One region of the Glaciecola sp. SC05 genome, then DNA from elsewhere that is predicted to be linked to it. Evidence: predicted binding sites of a transcription regulator. Region 1 holds the regulator's gene; each other region holds the start of a gene.
What was found. The regulator FNR, encoded in region 1, switches genes on or off when oxygen is low (the NO sensors DNR and NnrR bind a similar motif). The targets are predictions, from matches to a motif close to TTGATCTAGATCAA.
Positions count from the first base shown of each region.

Region 2: a site for FNR is predicted at 1,771-1,784, ahead of hemN (oxygen-independent coproporphyrinogen III oxidase). Genes of this name have one in related genera too.
Region 3: a site for FNR is predicted at 2,619-2,632, ahead of AB9H30_RS06625 (universal stress protein). Genes of this name have one in related genera too.
Region 4: a site for FNR is predicted at 2,996-3,009, ahead of nrdG (anaerobic ribonucleoside-triphosphate reductase activating protein). Genes of this name have one in related genera too.

Region 1 is NZ_JBGIYY010000002.1:190,552-195,455, forward strand. Features, by position in the region: gene ttcA (tRNA 2-thiocytidine(32) synthetase TtcA) at 1-729, opposite strand, end outside; gene uspE (universal stress protein UspE) at 876-1,781, opposite strand; gene fnr (fumarate/nitrate reduction transcriptional regulator Fnr) at 1,904-2,641, opposite strand; gene AB9H30_RS02685 (sulfite exporter TauE/SafE family protein) at 2,668-3,336, opposite strand; gene ccoS (cbb3-type cytochrome oxidase assembly protein CcoS) at 3,329-3,595, opposite strand; gene AB9H30_RS02695 (heavy metal translocating P-type ATPase) at 3,603-4,904, opposite strand, start outside.
Region 2 is NZ_JBGIYY010000009.1:20,739-25,642, forward strand. Features, by position in the region: gene AB9H30_RS09700 (hypothetical protein) at 1-165, opposite strand, end outside; gene hemN (oxygen-independent coproporphyrinogen III oxidase) at 322-1,710, opposite strand; gene AB9H30_RS09710 (histidine phosphatase family protein) at 1,891-2,550, shown strand; gene AB9H30_RS09715 (acyl-CoA dehydrogenase family protein) at 2,567-3,784, shown strand; gene AB9H30_RS09720 (NADPH:quinone oxidoreductase family protein) at 3,807-4,781, shown strand.
Region 3 is NZ_JBGIYY010000005.1:167,948-172,851, forward strand. Features, by position in the region: gene AB9H30_RS06615 (efflux RND transporter permease subunit) at 1-2,306, shown strand, start outside; gene AB9H30_RS06620 (DUF3240 family protein) at 2,296-2,598, shown strand; gene AB9H30_RS06625 (universal stress protein) at 2,725-3,147, shown strand; gene AB9H30_RS06630 (cytochrome ubiquinol oxidase subunit I) at 3,758-4,904, shown strand, end outside.
Region 4 is NZ_JBGIYY010000010.1:31,197-36,100, forward strand. Features, by position in the region: gene glp (gephyrin-like molybdotransferase Glp) at 1-291, shown strand, start outside; gene AB9H30_RS10650 (YbaN family protein) at 296-658, shown strand; gene nrdD (anaerobic ribonucleoside-triphosphate reductase) at 664-2,481, opposite strand; gene nrdG (anaerobic ribonucleoside-triphosphate reductase activating protein) at 2,468-2,938, opposite strand; gene moaE (molybdopterin synthase catalytic subunit MoaE) at 3,185-3,649, opposite strand; gene moaD (molybdopterin converting factor subunit 1) at 3,652-3,897, opposite strand; gene moaC (cyclic pyranopterin monophosphate synthase MoaC) at 3,884-4,393, opposite strand; gene moaB (molybdenum cofactor biosynthesis protein B) at 4,390-4,904, opposite strand, start outside.

The sequences.
Region 1 (4,904 bases):
CTGCATGGCGCTGAACATTGATTCAATGCGCCCTGGAAAGCGCTTCTGCCAGTCTTGCAGCATCATTTTAATATTTTTGCGCTGTAAGTTTTCTTGTGAACCACATAAGTTACAAGGAATAATCGGAAATGCCATGTTTTGTGAATAGCGCTCAATGTCGACCTCTTTGCAATATGCGAGCGGTCTTATAACCATATGCTCGCCGTTATCACTTAACAGTTTTGGCGGCATCGACTTTATTTTTCCGCCATAGAACATATTTAAAAATAAGGTTTCAATCATATCATCACGGTGATGGCCCAAAGCAATTTTGGTGGCTCCAAGAGTTTTAGAGGTCTTATATAAAATGCCTCTGCGCAGCCGCGAGCAAAGTGAGCAGGTTGTTTTGCCTTCAGGGACTTTGTCTAATACGATGGAGTAGGTGTCCTCTTCCACTATTTCAAAATCTACGCCTAGTTCACTTAAATAATTAGGCAAAATGTGCTCCGGGAAGCCCGGTTGCTTTTGGTCTAAATTGACCGCAATAATCGAAAACTGAATGGGAGCAATACGCTGCAGATAAAGCAGTATGTCGAGCATAGTGTAACTGTCTTTGCCGCCTGACAAGCAAACCATGATGCGGTCACCGTCTTCAATCATATTGAAATCGGCGATGGCTTTGCCCACTTCACGACGAAGCCGCTTTTGCAGTTTATTAAAATTGTATGTAGCTTTTGGCTTAACTGACATAGTCTGTGCTTTATCCGTATTAAAAACATTGAGTAAAATGAAAACGCCGCAAGTATACGAAATTTGCGGCGTTTTTTCATCTACTGCATGCGTGAATATTGCGCGCAAATCGATAGAAAGCTAGTCAGCGTGGTCAAATATCCAATTCATTGAACCTGCGGCTTTATCACTAGCGTGTCACAGTTGACTCTATCTATAATATGTTCCGCAGTATTGCCTAACAGGGCTGCTGAAATTCCTCTGCGGCCAACTGAACCCAAAACTAGTAACTCTGCATCGAGCTTATCACAAAGGCCGGGCACAACATCTTCAGGTAAGCCTTCGCTAACATGTATATTTTGATCTGGTAATTTGTGCAGTTTGGCAATTGCCTTCACTTCTTTCTCATGTTTTGCTTGGATATCAAGGTTGTATGCCTGAGCGTTAAAACTTGGTACCTCTATCGCAACATGCATAGGTGCGCCGGCAAAAGTGTTGGCTAAATGTAAGCTACCCTTTACCAGTTGTGATAAATCTGCGCTGATCTGAGTGACTCGCTCACTTAATAGATTATGCACTTTGTCATTTGTATCTATGCTGATAGCAGCCACTATGTTGCCGTTTTCAGGCCAGTCGTGGTTTTTAACCATCAATACATTCATGGGGCTGAAGCGCAGCAGATGCCAATCATTCGGAGTAAATATTTTTTGAGCGATTTTATTGTGTTCTTTGCAACTTTTTACAATTAAATCACAGTGTTCGTGAGTTGCGGTATCAATGATCCCGCGATATAGCGATTTATGCCAAACTGATTTAATCTCTACATTCACCGCCCCACATTTGTTTATATACTGATTCATGGCCTTAACTTGACCATTCATCAATGCGGCCTTCATATCCACGCGTTGGTCAGTGCTCAGAAAGTTCGTCATATCGTAGGTTTCATCATAAATACAGCTGACTAACAGAATATTTGCATGCAGTTTATTGGCTAGGAAACAGGCTCTGTCAAAAGCCGGTTGAACATCATGATAGGGGTCAAATACCACTAAAATTCGTGAACAGTTAAACATATGTGCTCTCCACTGATGGTTATAGCTCTAGGGTTTGTTGATCTTAGTATAAAACACAATAAAAAAGGTGGTCAGCATCTGCATGCCGCCACCTTGTGTTAGATCAATGAAGGGTTAAAAAGTTAATTAGATGCCGAAAAAGACATTTCACTTTCAGGCATACGCTGCCTGACACCATCAAAATCCACTATGCTAATGAGTTTGCCATCTACTTTAATTAAACCCTCTTTTTGAAAGCGGGTGAGCAAGCGACTTATAGTTTCGACGGTTAAACCCAAATAATTGCCAATTTCGTTACGGGTCATCGATAGATTAAACTGTTTGGCTGAGTAACCGCGTTCGTCAAAGCGTTTCGATAAATCGTTAATGAAATGCAACAAGCGCTCTTCAGCGCTGCGTTTACTTAACAGCATCATCAGATCATGGTCGTGTTTGATTTCAGCACTCATGAAACGCATGATTTGTTTACGTAATGCAGGGTAACGCTCAGATACTGCGTCTAATGTGTCGTAGGGCAATTCACACACCATCGCCGTTTCAAGAGCTTGGGAGTAGCTTTGATGCATATTGTCTTTTAAAGCATCAAAACCGATAATGTCGCCGGGAAAATGAAAGCCCGTAATTTGTTCAACGCCGTCTTTATCACTAATGTATGACTTAAATGAGCCAGAACGCACTGCATATAGGGAATGAAAGACCTGACCAGCTTTGACAAGTTTGTCGTGCTTATGAAGAGGGCGCTTACGTTCGATAATATCGTCAAGGCTTTCTAATTCAGTCTTGCTTAGACTTACCGGTAAACAAAGGTGGCTAAAACTGCAACTTTGGCAGTGGATGGAGAGCTCGGCACTATTGCCCATCGCTACACTCCTTATAAATATTTAGATCATGTTATACCTTGAATTATTGGCAAAATCAAAACAAATGCGAAAAGAATTAGACTAATGGCTATAATATTTCTCGTTAACTTATGTTGCAGTAATGGCACTAAAAAGCTGGCTCCCAGGCTTGTAGCAATCAGCGCTGGAAAGGTGCCTAGTCCAAATAGCAGCATAAACAACGCACCGTTTAATGCGCTTCCCGAAGCTAATGACCAAGTTAATGCGGTGTAAACTAGCCCACAGGGAAGCCAGCCCCAAACCATGCCGTAAGCGAGGGCATAGCCCGGATGTTTAAAAGGTAACAGCTTTTTTGACAGTGGCTGTATTTTACGCCACAGATGACCGCCGATCCGCTCAAAATACGACAAACCTTTCCACCAGTTACTAATATAAAGAGCTAGAAGAATCAAAAACGACGCACTGACCAAGGTTAGAATAGGTAAAGTCGTAGTCATACTGCTACTGGCGATAGCCCCTAGATAACCTGTGAATGCGCCAGCCACGCTATAGGACAAAATCCGGCCGACATTGTAGGCAACAATATAGAAACTCGGTGATGCTTGTTTAGGGATTGCAAACGTAAATGCGCTTGCTATGCCTCCGCACATGCCGATGCAATGAACACCGCCAGCTAAGCCCATCAAAAATGCTGATAGCAGGCCAATTTCAGTCATTTGACTCAGTAGACTTGAGGGTATTCTGTTTTTGGGGTTTTGCTGCTATGTCTGCTCCGCTGGAGGCTTGGCCTTGCTCTGGCTCTGCTTTTACAGCCACATCAACATCAGATTTTTTAATGTCGTCATCAAATAAGATGCTGTAGCCCTGACGTTCTAGATCGTCAAATTGATTGGATTTTACCGCCCAAAAAAACACTCCAATTGCAATAGATACAATAATGATGGCCAGTGGGATTAAAACAAATATGATACTCATCGCAGTATTATCGCATTAAACGAGTGGAATTATATACCACTATTATTGAACTTAAGGACATCCCTAAAGCTGCCTGCCAAGGAGTTAATACGCCCATAACGGCAAATGGTAACACTGATATGTTATAGCCGAGCGCCCACGCAATGTTCTGTTTGATTTTTCGTTTAGTCCGCGCTGCCATCGTCAGCACGTCATTAAGCGCGGTTAACTTGGTATTGAGCAAGACAATATCGGCGGCATTCTTGGCTAAATCAGATGCATTGCCTACCGCAATAGATACGTCAGCGGCGGCCAATACAGGTGCATCATTAATGCCGTCACCAAGCATTATCATCGACTTACCTAGTGCCTGTTGCTGTTTAATATAGGCGAGTTTCGCTTCGGGTGGACAGGCGCCAATGGCATTGGGAATATTGAGCTGCTCTGCAATATGACTGACATTCACCTGTGCATCACCACTTAGAATACTCAAATTGAACTGTTTAATGTTAGCTAATACTTGTTTCACGTCGTCTTTTATTGTGTCAGTAAGCCAAAAGGCCGCAACAACTTGATGCTCGATAGCCAGCAACACATTCGCGCCCTCCCATTCAGACGTATCTTGTTGACCAGTTTGGCTCAGTACAAACTTTTTAGACCCTATATAACATTGATGAGCGTTGACTGTAGCCGATATTCCTTTGCCAATTTCTATCTGATACTGCTCGATATTGAAACCAAACTCAGCAAAGGGTTCGGTAAATGCTTTAGCTATTGGATGCTCCGAGCGAGTTTCTAAAAAACTGGCTAAAGCCAATAAGTAATTATGAGGGGGATTGTTAGACTTACCTTCGCCACCTAGCGGCGGATTGATGCGCTTAGGCGAAGTGGAGAGCCACTGTTGGCTAATAGAAAATGCGCCTTGTGTAAGGGTGCCTGTTTTATCAAACACAATATCGGTGGCATGCGTGACTTGTTCTAGCGCGTCGGAGCGTTTTAGCAATATTCCTAATTTATTAAGTTTTGCCATTGCACAGGTCAAAGCAGATGGGGTGGCTAATCCTAAGGCACATGGACAAGTCGCAATCAATACTGAAATCGTAATCCAAAATGCATGCGGGTCGTTTTGTGACCACCAATACCAATAGGTTAGGGCGCTTACTAGCAGCACTACACTAACAAAATATCGAGACAGTTTATCGGCGATAAGGGCAATTTTGGGCTTACTGCCCATGGCCGCTTCTTGTAAACGCAGTATTTGATTCATCATCGCGTATTTGAGACTGCTTGTGACCTCAATAGTAATACTGCCCTGTTGATTCACAGAGCC
Region 2 (4,904 bases), on a different contig from region 1:
AAACTGCTCAAGCTTAAGTTGTGAAGTTTTATCCAGCTTAACTTCTCGAGCAATAGACTCTTGAAACCACTCTGGAAAATCTTTTAGATTGACAAAATCAACAGCATTGGCACTTAGCGCTAATGCAAAACTCATTAATACAGCAATAAATAGGCGGTAAAGCATATGGATTCGTTCCTTGAAAATTAAAAAATGGCTGGAAGCATGTTAATCGTTTTTTTTTAATTTTCCAGCAGAACCGCTCAAATAAAATGCTAATCGTTAGCGCAAAGATATTTACAGCACTGTGTAGCAGGCCTAAGCGAACGGCTCTGTAAAGCCTTAGATCACCCTGGAATATCGAGTCTGATGCAGTGGCTTATCGAGATATTGATCGAAACTCATGCATATGTTGCGCACGATCAGTCGGCCTCTCGCATGAATTTGAATGTCAGTGTCGCTGTGGGTGACCAACTTGTCATCAATAAAAGGCTTCAGATTTGCAAGACTGCTAGCAAAGTAATCATCAAAGTCGATGTTATATTGATGGGCGAATGCGTCTTTATTTATGCCAAAGTTACACATTAAACCGTGGATCAATGCACGGCGTATTTCGTCATCTGCGGTGAGTGCGATGCCTTTTACTTTCGGGCTTTGGCCGGCATCGATCGCGCGGTAGTAGTCTTTTAAATCTTTATGATTTTGTACATATACGTTTTTGATACAGCTAATCGCAGATACCCCAAGACCTAAGGTGCAATTTGCTTGGCTTGTGGTATAGCCTTGAAAGTTTCTAAATAAACGTTGCGCATTTTTTGCCTTGCTCAGTTCGTCTTCAGGCTTGGCAAAATGGTCCATACCGATAAACTCATAACCTTGCTCCGTTAGCTGGCTAATCGCCTGTCTAAATAAGCCAAATTTAGCCTCAGCATTTGGTAAGTAGTCATCTTTAATTTTACGTTGTGCGGCGAATAACTGTGGCATGTGCGCATAGCTAAATAAGGATATGCGGTCGGGCGACATTAACTGCATTTCATCTAATGTGTTCTGAAAACTGGCTTCAGTTTGATGCGGCAAGCCGTAAATCAAATCAAGATTAATTGACGCAAAGCCTGCCGCTCGGGCGCGGCTAATTAAATCTCTAATAAACTGTGTGCTTTGCACACGATTAATGCTCTGCTGTACTTTATTGTCAATATCTTGAACACCAATGCTTAAGCGGCTAAAGCCTAAGGATGCTAATTCATCGGCGTAATCTAGCTTAATTTCTCTTGGGTCGACCTCAATGCTCATTTCTACACTGTCGTTAAAATGAAAGACATCTTTTGTGGCTTGCAGCAGTCTGCTTAACTGTTGTTTATTCAAAAAACTTGGCGTGCCGCCGCCCAAATGAAGGCTGTCAACGCTGCAGCCGCTTGCTAGTTTTGCTTGTTGCTGTATTTCTTTAATCAAATAATCTAAATAAATATCGGCTTTGTGAGCGTGACGAGTAACAATTTTATTGCAGCCACAGTAATAGCAAAGCGAATGGCAAAAAGGAATGTGCATGTAAAGAGATAGTTTATTGGCATCTGTGGTGCGTGAAAGTGTCGATAGAGCATTGCTGAGAAGACTGCAGTTTTCTAGGGGTTCAAATGCGATTGCAGTAGGATAGGAGGTATATCTTGGTCCCGCAGTATTGTATTTTTGCATGACCTTTTGGTCAAAGTAATGATTAATTGAATCTGGCACGCTATACACTCTGAGCTTTAATATGTGCAAGCATTCTATGGAATGCGCCAATAGATAACTTTGATCTCGATTAAGCTTTTCGTATTTTTAAGATGAATGCTTCATTATCAACACAATCAATTACACTTAGTGACTAAAAACCATTAACCTGAATTTAACAATAAGTCGAAATAGTACAATATGGCAGAACTCTTTTTAGTCAGGCACGGGCAAGCGTCTTTTGGCAGCGCAAATTACGACAAGTTAAGTGAGCTGGGTCATCAGCAGAGCCAGCACCTGGGCGATTACTTTGCGTCACGCGGCATTGTCTTTGACCGAACCATTACCGGCGACATGGTGCGTCACAGAGAAACGGCTCAAGGTATTGTCGGCTCTCTTGACAGCGCAGAGATTGACACGGGGTGGAATGAATTTGATTTTAATGCCGTGGTTAGCGCCTATTTATCGGTTCATCCAGAACAGCAGCCAGCAAAAGGTGCTCCGCGCAGTGATTGGTATCGAGTACTCAAGTTAGCCATGCTTGCATGGTCTGAAGAAAAACTGCCTGATCTCGATGAAGATTGGCAAGGTTTTGAGACCCGCGTTCACAATGCCGCTCAGGCCGTTTTTAAATCATCCGACAAAAAAGTGTTGGTAGTCAGCTCCGGTGGTGCAATCGCCGTGTGCTTTATGCAGATGCTAGGTCTGCAAATTCAAAAAGCCATCGACTTCAATTTACAAATCAAGAATACCAGTGTGCATCATGTGTTCTTTAATAAAAACAGTGCACAGCTAAGCAGTTTTAATAATGTACCCCATTTAGATCACCCAGAGCGACAGCATCTGATTACGTATAGTTAATATAAGGTCAATTCCCATGAATTTTGATTACAGCGAAAAAACCCTAGGCCTGCTTGAGCGCCTAAACACTTTTATGGATGAAAATGTATATCCAGTTGAGCAGCAATATCATGACATGGTAGCCCATAACCCGAATATGTGGCGCACGCCAGAATTAATGGCAGACCTAAAAGCCAAAGCGCAAGCGGCCGGTTTATGGAACTTGTTTTTGCCCAGTGAATACCTCCCCTTAGGAGCCGGTTTAAGCAACCTTGAATACGCGCCTTTATGTGAAGAGATGGGCAAAGTCATGTTCAGCGGTGAAATATTTAACTGCAGCGCGCCTGACACGGGCAATATGGAAGTGCTCGCAAAATATGGTAGTGAGGCACAAAAGCAACAGTGGTTAATGCCATTACTAGCCGGAGAGATTCGTTCAGGTTTTGCGATGACAGAGCCTGAAGTCGCTTCATCTGATGCGACCAATATTGAAACATCGATCAGCAAAGACGGTGATGAATATGTGATCAACGGTCGCAAATGGTATACCAGCGGCGCGATGAATGAGAACTGTAAAATACTGATCGTGATGGGCAAAACAGATACCTCGGCCGCTCGCCATGAGCAACAGTCACAAATTCTTGTTCCTTTGGATACTAAAGGTGTCACGGTAGTTAGACCGATGTCGGCGATGGGCTATTTAGACGAGCCAATCGGACATGCGGAAGTATTGTTTGAAAACGTGCGTGTACCCGCAGAGAATTTAATTTTAGGCGAAGGTCGTGGGTTTGAAATCGCCCAAGGACGCCTTGGTCCGGGTCGTATACATCATTGTATGCGCCTAATTGGCTGTGCACAAAGAGCACTAGATTTAGCGTGTGTGCGTGTTGAGCAACGCATTGCCTTTGGTCAGCCCTTATCTAAACAGCAAAGCGTCAGAGAAAGCATCGCGCAGATGTACTGCAAAATAGAGCAGGCGCGCTTGCTCACATTGAAAGCAGCTGACCAGATGGATAGATACGGCAATAAAGTCGCTAAAAACATCATCGCTGCAATCAAAATTGTTGCGCCTAAAATGGCTTGTGACGTCATTGATGAAGCAATTCAGCTGCATGGCGCGGAGGGTACATCGCAAGACTCGATATTGTCTGCAACGTATGCATACGCCCGTACGATCAGATTAGCCGATGGTCCAGATCAAGTGCACATGATGCAGCTAGGCCGTAATCTTATCCAAGCAAAAAAAGCGCAATAGAACATTGATAAAGGATTCGTAAATGAAAGCAATTGTTTGTCATGAGTTTGCACAAGTTGCAGACTTAAAATATGAAGAGGTCGCTGACCCTGTAATAAGTGCTTCTGAAGTGCTTATTGATGTGGCAGCCGCCGGCGTGAATTTTCCCGACAGTTTGTTAGTGCAAGGTCTCTATCAATTTAAACCTGACTTACCGTTTATTCCGGGCACTGAAGTTGCCGGGACGGTCAGTGCAGTGGGTGCGGATGTAAAGCATCTCAAAGTAGGTATGCGGGTCTTAGGTATTTGTCGTTTAGGCGGTTATGCTGAAAAAGTCGCTATTCCAGCAGCGCAAGTGATGCCGATCCCCGATAGCATTCCCTTAGAGGAAGCGGCGGGATTGGTTACCGCACATGCTACCGCCCACCATGCATTAAAACAAAGAGCGCAAATCCAAGCGGGCGAGACCCTATTGGTAACAGGGGCTGCCGGTGGTACGGGCTTAGCGGCCGTACAAATTGGTAAGCAAATGGGAGCAATCGTCATTGCTGCCTGTTCGACTGATGAAAAGTGCGAAATTGCAAAACAAAATGGTGCGGACATCACCATTAACTATACTAAGCAAGACTTCAAAGAAGCGGTGAAAGCCGCAACCGACAACAAAGGTGTTGATGTAGTCTATGAGTGTGTTGGTGGAGATACTTTCCACACATGCTCTCGCCTGATGGCCTGGGCGGGTCGTTTGTTGGTGATTGGTTTTGCGGGTGGCGAAATCCCCAAATTCCCTATCAACTTAGCGCTGGTCAAAGGCTATTCGGTAGTTGGCGTATTTTGGGGTTCGTTTATGGCGCATCAACCGAAAGATTTCGTGGCTAATATGCAAGAGTTAATTACTTGGTATACCCAGGGCAAAGTGAAGGTACATGTGGACCAAGCTTATGCCTTACAAAATACAGTAGACGCTATTGATAGAGTGACAAGTCGTCAGGTAAAAGGAAAGGTTGTGTTGACGACCTAGTGCGCTTGCTAAACTCTTTTAAATCCTAGCACACATTAAAAAAGTGGCCCCGGAGAGGGGCCACCAATGGCAAAGTCGCCTTTGCCTACCATGTTGAACTGTTTATCAACAAGTGTGAAAAGT
Region 3 (4,904 bases), on a different contig from region 1:
GATTAAGCGAAGTCGCCAGCGTTGAAATAGGGCATTTGACTCGCTACGGCGCGGTGACCAGAAACGGCGAAGAAACGGCCCAAGCCATTGTCATTTCATTGAAAAACGCCAATACCGCAATGGTAGTTGAATCAGTGCTGGAAAAACTCGCTGAGATTGAAGCCACTTTGCCGAGCGGCACGGACATAAACGTATTCTATAATCGTAAAAACCTTATCGATACCGCCATTGGCACCATTCAAGAAGCATTATTTGTGGCGATTGCCTTGGTCATAGTGATTTTAGCGGCCTTTTTAGGCAACTTGCGCGCTGCGATTGCGGTGTCTCTCATATTGCCATTTTCGGCGGTATGTACATTCTTACTCATGCATCAATTTAACATGTCGGCCAATCTTATGAGTTTGGGCGGTTTGGTTATTGCGATTGGTATGCTGGTAGACGCTTCGGTAGTGGTGGTTGAAAATACCGTCAACGGTTTAAAGCAAAACCCAAATATGCCTAAACTGCATCTTATTTTTAGGGCCTGCAAAGATGTGGCAGTGCCGGTGGTATCGGGCACCATTATCGTGATCATCGTGTTTATGCCGCTGCTCACTCTCGATGGCCTAGAGGGCAAGCTATTTAAGCCAGTGGCTATAACTATTGTGTTTGCCATGCTGTCTTCGCTGGTTTTATCCTTAACGCTTATTCCCGCGGTGGCATCTTTTTTACTTAGCCCTGAAGGAAACAGCGAGCCAAAATTTGTGATGTGGCTGCAAAACCGCTACGAAACCTTAGTTCGTTCTGTGGTCAGCGCGCCTAAGGTAGTCATTGTTGCCACACTCTGTGTCTTAGGTTTAAGCGCGGTGTTGTCTTTGTTTTTGGGGAAGACCTTTATGCCGGTATTGAACGAGGGCGACATTATCGTACAGGTCGAAAAGTCTCCGAGTATCACTTTGCAGGCTTCAACTTTATTGGATATTCAAATCGAAAATGCTTTGCTGGCAAACATTCCTGAAATAAAACAGATTGTTTCTCGGGTAGGCTCTGATGAAATAGGCTTAGATCCGATGAGTCTAAATGAAACCGACATTTTCATGGAGCTGCAGCCTAAAAGCACCTGGCGATTTGCAGACAAACAGGCTCTGATTGACGAAATAAGAATGGTAATGCAAGGCTTTACTGGTGTTAATTTTGGTTTTACTCAGCCCATTCAAATGCGCGTATCTGAAATGCTTACCGGCAGTACCGGTGATGTCTCAATTAAAATCTTTGGAAATAATATCGACAGTTTAGCAAGCCTAGCCCAAGAAATTAGTGAGTTAGGTAAGTCGATAGAAGGTGCGGTAGATGTGAATACCGCGGTTACTGAGGGCGGAGATTATTTAAGTATTCGTTTGCATCCTAACATCGCAGCGCGTTTTCAAATGAACATTGAACAGCTTTCAACATTTGTACAGTCTCAGCTAGAGACGGTGCAGGTTTCTCAGTTTATTGAAGGTAAAAAAATCACGCCAATCGTTTTAGGGCGTAATGTTTTGAATCCTGAAATGCCGGCAAGCATCGCAGATTTACAGCAACTCAATGTGCTCATGCCTGATGCAAGCGTATTGGTCCTGAGCGACATTGCAGATATTGGCATGAAGAGTGGACCTATTATGATTGAGCGGGAAAATGGCAACCGCTTTGCTGTAGTGACCAGTAACGTAGAAGGTCGCGACATCGTAGGTTTTGTAGATGAACTTAGGCTATTGGTATCTGAAAACATCTCGCTGCCGTTGGGCTATACCATCACCTACGGCGGGGAGTTTGAAAATCAGCAAAGAGCCTCAACCAATTTACTCATTGTGGTGCCTATTTCTTTGCTGCTTATTTTGCTGATTTTGTTTACCACATTCGGCTCATTTAAAACCGCCGGTCTTATTTTGATGAATATTCCCTTTGCAGCCATGGGCGGGGTGATTGCGCTTTACCTGAGCGGCGAGTTTTTATCAGTGCCCGCCACCGTTGGCTTTATTGCCTTGCTGGGTGTCGCCGTGCTAAACGGCGTGGTAATGGTGAGCTACTTTGAGCAATTAAAACTTGAACTAAATAATGTGATAGAGCGTGTGGTGCTAGGAGGCAAAAAACGCCTGCGTCCGGTGCTGATGACCGCCACTACCGCCATGTTTGGATTGGCGCCGCTGGCCTTAGCTACTGGCCCCGGCGCGGAGATCCAAAAACCCCTTGCGATTGTGGTAATTGGCGGCTTGTTTACTTCAACCTTTACCACCTTATTCCTTATCCCTGTATTCTACATTTGGCTGGAAAAACGACATGACAAGTAACACACATAATTTACTGGTACTGATGGTGCCAGAAGCCATTAAAGATAAGGTGGTTGATACCTTAATCGCCCAGCCCAGTCTGAGCGGTTTTAGTTTGTCGAAAATTCAGGGCTTTAGCGCTAAAAACAACCACTTTAATATTCAAGAGCAAGTAGAGGGTTATAAAGATCTTTATCGCTTTGAGGTCTTACATGAAATACAGCAAACCGAAGCCTTAATAGCGCTGGTAAAAACATCCTTTAAGGAGCTAAAGTTTCGGTTTTGGGTAACACCTGTATTGTATGCCGGCTGATATTTTGTGCATTAACATTGTTGACTCAAATCAAATCAGCTTGGCTAAAAGCCTAGTAGTATATAAGCAAGTTAACATCTAATAGATATTGTTAAAACAAAAGACAACGACAAAAAGGGGTGAAATATGCTTGCTTATCAAAAAATACTCATCGCATTAGACGTGTTTGCGGTTTATCAACCGGTATTGGAAAGAGGATTGCAGTTAGCCAATAAAGACGCTGAGGTTTCATTGATTCATGCGACCCTCCCGCATGTCTATTTTGAGCCCTATGGCGCGGCTTTTGAAACAGATTTCGTGGATAATATTAACAAGCAATCACGCGAAAAGTTACAGCAGATAGCAAAAGATCATGGCATTCCTGCCGAGCGTGCTTATTCATTGCTTGGCTATGCATCCGATGAAATTCAAAAACAGGCTGAAAAAATTCATGCTGATGTAATTGTGATTGGCACCCACGGGCGAAGCGGTTTGAAGCTGCTTTTAGGCTCTACCGCAAACGCAGTTTTACATGGCGTAAAGCAGGACGTGCTAGCGGTTAAAATTTAGTTGTTTTCTATGTGAGTCAGCTTTACCAAATAACATCACTTGTATGGGTATCCAGAAATTCCATGCTGCCTGCATTATAAGAATAGCGCCGTGCTTGCGAACAATATAATCACCTGCCAGTGAACCAGTAGCCCCAACACGAAGGCTATAGGTCTCACGCAAATTCTATCGCTCGGCTGCAAGCCATTTTAGGCCCTACACAATTGACATATATGGCGAATTTAAATGACACATATGACAATAACCATTAATTAGAGCCAATAAATTGCTAACTTTTAGTCTAAAAAGAAGAGTGTACTGGCACTTTAATCTATAAAAAATACTGTTCAAGCATTTGTTTTTTTCATGTTTAAAAAACAAATACTTAATTTAAAACAGTTAGTTACTGATAATTCGTGATTGCCATTTTGTTTTTTATCACAGCAAATGACTTATCAAAAATAAACCCCGAGTCTTTTCATTCAATTGCGCTGCTACATATGGATCGATTTGTGCAATATCACCTACGTGTCGTGCTGCAAAGCTTGCTCTTTGCTCAATGTATGAGTGACGTCATTGGCCTGTTTTGGATGCGCATCGAATATTATTCATTTTAAAAGTAGGTATAAACATGGACTTAGATCCGCTTATATTATCCCGAATTCAGTTCGCGTTTGTGGTCTGTTTTCACGCTATCTTTCCGGTCTTTACCATTGGTTTGGCGAGCACTATCGCTGGTTTTGAAACGCTACATTTTAAAACCGGTAATCCAATTTGGCAGAAGCTGTCTAAATTTTGGATTCAGGTGTTTGCAGTGGTCTTTGGTATTGGTGTGGTGTCGGGCATTGTCATGTCCTTTCAATTTGGTACGAATTGGAGCAACTTTTCTTACGCAACGGCAAATTTTTTAGGGCCGGTGCTAAGCTATGAAGTGATCACCGCGTTCTTCTTAGAAGCCGCCTTTTTAGGTGTGCTGCTATTTGGCCGTGACAAAGTCCCTCAGGGTGTGCATTTGTTTGCGGCAATCATGGTTGCAACGGGGACTTTCATTTCATCGTTCTGGATATTGTCTGCTAACTCACTGATGCAAACACCTCAAGGCCTTGAGCTCATCGATGGTATGTATTATGTGCGCTCGTGGACAGAAGCCTTGTTTACCCCGTCATTTGGTTACCGTTTTGCGCATATGGCATTGGCATCGTTTTTAACTGCTGCCCTTGTAGTTGCTGGTGTCAGTGCCTGGTTTATTCTTCAAAAGCGTGAGCTCGAAGCAAACCGAAAAGCACTCTCGGTCGCACTTTGGTTTTTATTGGTGTTAGCACCGACTCAAGCCGTAATTGGTGACTTTCATGGTTTAAACACACTACAGCATCAGCCCATGAAAGTGGCAGCGATGGAAGGTAATTGGGAGACTTCTACGGGTGTGCCGCTGCTATTGTTTGCTATTCCCGACAAAGAAGCCCAAACCAATCACTTTGAAGTGAAAATCCCTAAATTGGCTAGTTATGTGTTAACCCACGACTGGGACGGCGAAGTGCCGGGGCTAAAAGATGTGCCAATAGAAGAACAGCCGCCAGTATTCATTGTGTTTTGGTCATTTCGAATCATGGTGGGTTTAGGATTGTTGATGATTGCATTTGCCATCTGGGGCTTATTGTTGCGTCCTAAAGGTCGCTATTACCAATCAACGCGCTTTTTAAATGGTTTACGCTTAATGAGTCTAAGCCCCTTCATTGCAGTACTTGCCGGTTGGGTGGTGACCGAAGCGGGGCGAGCAC
Region 4 (4,904 bases), on a different contig from region 1:
GCCCCCGCACTTGCTTATTTGGCTGGAGAATCAAGCCCGGTGGCAGTGCCACTGAAAGCTGTGGCAAAAAGTGCCATGAAAAAGCGCCCAGGCAGGACAGACTATCAAAGAGCATATTACTATGCCGACGACTCGGGAGAGCTTTGCGTCACGCCTAGTGTTTCCCAAAGTTCAGGAGTACTCTCTGGTTTTAGCGATAGCAATTGTTATGCGGTGCTAGAAAATGTGCGCGACGCAGTGTCAGAGGGTGAATCGGTAAACATTTTACCTTTTAGCACTCTCGTCAAGTAGCCTAATGCGGCGCGGGTTCCTCTTATGTTTAGGCTGGTTATTTTTCGCGCTAGCTGTTATCGGCGTAGCTTTACCCTTAGTCCCCACTACGCCATTTTTATTGTTAGCAGCCTACTTTTTTTCACAAAGCTCTGATCGGGTTCACCAGATGCTAATGAACAATACGTATTTTGGTCCAGTGATAAGCGATTGGCACACTAATCACGTAATACGGCTCAAGACCAAATGCATTGCGAGCGTTTTAATGCTTATCATGATCTCCTACCCACTGATTTATATGATTAACAACTATTGGGTTAAAGGATTTGTAATAAGCATCATATTGGCCGTGTTAGGATTTATTTGGTCCAAGCCGAGCGCAATTTAACCTTACTAAACCTCATGTGCCTCGTCAGGTGATGCACTATACTCCTTAGTTTGTCGATGATAGTGGCGTATATCATGCTCATCTCGCCTACCTTTACTAAATGCAGAGACTCGCTTTAAGTAGCCAATTACACGCGTGCCATAATCAATATCTTTTGAATTACATGCGCTACAAGCAGATAAAGTACGTTTATCGATATGCTCGCACTCATTGCATATTGTAATTTTTACGTTAATGCAAAAGTAGTTACAACCCGCTTGAGCTGCGATGTTTAAAATCCGCAGCGCGTTTTTTTCTGTTAAGGTTTCTTCTAAATTGACATGAAGCGCAGATCCACCATCGAGATAGCGCGTCATTTCATGCCCATGCATGAAAAATTTATCGAGATGATTAATACCCGCATTTTCAACGGCATAAAAATATGAGTTATAACAGTCTCGCGTGACCCAAAATCCATCTTCTCGATCCCATTTGGCATTTTTTACACCAAGGTTTTCCGCCGGCACAAACTCAGTGTTGAACATATATCCATATTCTTTGTTAGCGCGCTTATTGGCGTCGTAAATAGTTCTTAAATGTTGCTGAACAAAGTGCTTATAGTCGCTATTATTATCGACTCGAATGCCTAAAAATTCGGCGGCCTCGACCATGCCATTTATGCCAATGGTAAGATACTGTTTTTTTAAATCGATGAAACCCGCGCTATACACAGAAAGCGCGCCTGCTGTTAAATACTCCTCAACGAGCGCGCGATAAGCAACTTGATACTTTTGAATATTCTCAACCGTCTTTTTAATGTCCATACCTTTTTGAATAAGTCGATTCATATTCATGGTAATGACATTAATCGAGCCTGTAGAAACGCCACCGGCACCTAAACTGTATGAAAAGGTATTGTCTGAAATTTCATTACGCAAGCGACAACATGATGCCAGAGAGTCTGGGCTGTCAGATTGATACACAAAAAATGACGCGCCTTGACTCATTGAGCGAGCGCACATTTGCGCAAAGCCTGCATCTTTAACTGCTCCATTTTCCGTCAGCATCGCAGCGGTAACGACTGGAAATGTCAAAATAGCTTTGCTCCTTTCTTGGGTAAACCAGTCAACAAAAAAGCCTTGAAGTTTTTCGATACTTTGCCACTTAGGAGCGGTCATATCAGGAAACACAAAACCTCCAAACATGGCGTCAAAGTAATACTTGTCGTATAAGGATATATTCCAAAATACGCTTTGGTAACCTCTGGCGGCTGCGGGCTGGTTAATCGCATAGACCACATGTTGTAGATGATTTTCTATTTCTTTTTTATGCGTGGTCAGATACTCGCTGCCAAGATCTTTGCGCGCAAAATAATCGAAGTACATTAAAAACTCTACTGTCGCAATGGCGCCAGCAAATTGTGCACTAATGGCAAAAACTAAGTTCACAAAGCTGCCACAAAATGATGACAGATGCTGTGGGGCTTTCGATTCGCCGCCAAGTTTGGTTAAGCCATCTAACAAGAACGGATACATGGTAATAGATGCACAATAGGGTTTTAAGCTCGTTTCGTCATGCACATATATTTCATGTTGACGAATTTGTCGCTCATATTCTTTGGCCAACGGGGCGCCAAAAAGCGTTTGTATTTTTTGTTTGACCGACGCACGATTAACTTGAATAAAGAAGTCTTTCATAAGCTCAGCTTCTAAAGTAGCAATATTTTTACTCGTTACGTTAGCGTTTGCGTCTAAAGTCGCGCCATCGGCGGCATTGTCGGCTCCTAGATAGTTAGCAATGAAATCTAGCTTATGATTAATGTGTTCTTGATTAAGTGGTAGCATTGAGTGAAGACTCCTGAAATTTAATGTTTAGTACTTGCCCATTTGCAAGCTCTATAAAGCGCTGATTAGTGTTGGGGTTTTCAAGTCCACCTAGCGTGCGAATATATGGACCTGTTTTTATATAAGTAAGTAAACTTTTAAGTGTGTCGGGTACGTCGTTAAGACCCGTATATAAACAGGTACTCATGCCGCTTTCACGTGCTTTTTTTAGTTTTGAACATAGTGCTTCTAAGCACCATTCTCCGCCAAAAAACAGCACACAGCTCACATATTGAGAGTACTGAGTTAGGTAACGGTTAAAGCGTTCATCACTCAGATGGGTACCTGCAGTGCTTGGCCAAGTATCTTTGCTATGACAGCCTTTACAACGTAAAGGGCAACCAGTAATGGTAAAGCACAAGCTAATATGATCTGGGACTTCTTGAAATAAAACCTGGGGCTCGAAAGAGTTAAACATTAACACTCCAAAACACTATATGTAGTGTTTTTATACTCCTCAAACACAACATGTAGTATGATCTGGATCAAAGTTTCACCTCTTAAAATGCGATTAAATGGTGGGTTTTCCCACAAAGCCGAGACGCCAATGACTTAGGGATTTTAAAACAATAAAGGGACGCAGAGCGCGCTAGAGGCAAGTGCTAATGTCATCGCTTATGCGATAAGGACATACAACAAAAAATACGACGATAGAAAACAGGTTTTATAATGATGAATGGGGCTCAAACCAACGCTTTATCGCTTGATGATCACTGGATTTAGTTTCCACCCATTTCAGACCTGTTGATGTGCCTTCCTGCTTCCATAAAGGCGCATTGGTTTTTAGGTAATCCATAATAAATTCTGTCGCTTCAAACGCATTCTTTCTATGTTTTGAGGTCACACCAACAAACACAATTTGTTCGGTTGCCTCAAGCTGCCCCACTCGATGAATCAAGCGAATATGACCGAGCTCCCAGCGCTTTCTTGCAGCTGAGCAGATTTTCATCAGCGACTTTTCGGTCATACCAGGGTAATGTTCAATGACAACACTCGATACCGCACCTTGAGGATTGAACTCTCTCACCAAACCGGTGAACGTTACGATAGCGCCATCACTGTCCGCATTATCCCGAAGTGCTTGATACTCAACACAGTGCTCAAAATCCTCTTGCTGGACGCGTATCATAATTATCCACCCGTTACCGGAGGGAAAAACGCAATTTCATCCCCGTCATTTATGCGCGCATCTGCACCACAAAGCGTTTGATTTACTGCTATGAGCACATCATTTTCTTTTAATACGCTCCACTGCTCGCTTTTTTCTAATAATTCACGAAGCAGGTCACTGACAGTCCTTTGACCTGAGTACTCAAAATTCAGAGACGCTACACCAAGACGTTCTCGTAGACTTGCAAAAAATTTAATTTGGATCATTTTCTCGCCTCCAGACGCCAGACTTACCGCCTGATTTTTCTAACACTCTTATAGCATAGATGATCATGCTTGGATCTGCCGCCTTACACATATCAAATAGAGTCAATAGCGCAACCGACACCCCCGTTAACGCTTCCATTTCAACGCCTGTTACCCCATCTAATTTGCAATGACATAACACGCGAATTTCATTATGTTGTTCATCCATTTCAAAATCGATACTAACTTTACTCAACATCAATGGATGGCACAGTGGAATTAAGTTGGCACAATTCTTACTCGCCTGTATGCCGGCTATCCTAGCGGTGCTTAACACATCTCCCTTTGCCATTTTGTTCTGCTGCACTTTTAACAGTGTCTCAGCGCTCATCGAGATAGCGCCGATTGCTGTTGCCTCTCTTCTTGTCTCTTGTTTGCCTGAAACATCCACCATATTAGCCGCGCCATGCTCATCCACGTGAGTTAGGTTAGCACTGCCGATTGTGGATGTACTCATGAGCGGGAGCTACAAAGCTGCTGCTGAAATTGACTTGAATCATTAGCATCTGATTTGGCAGCAATATCGACACGCTTTAGATGGGGAACAAAGTTGCAAGGTCCTTGTGCACCATCTAGCTGCTGCTTAATAATGCCGTTCCACGCTGTTTTGCATGCACCCGTCGACCCCGGCACACAAAAAATTACTGTGTTATTGGCTAAGCCAGATATTGCGCGGGATTGAATGGTCGAGGTTCCAATTTCTTGATAGCTCAAATGCCTGAAAAGTTCGCCAAAGCCTTCTACTTCCTTATCAAATAGGGGAGCGACCGCCTCAGGCGTTGAGTCTCGTTGTGTAAATCCTGTACCGCCAGTAATTAATATCGCTTGCACATTCGGATCAGCGATATACTCCGATACTCTCGCTCGAATAAGGTAAACATCGTCTATCACGATATCTCGGCGAACGACTTGATGGCCTTGGTCACTGGCGCTTACGGCCAAAAACTCGCCAGACGTATCAGTGGTTT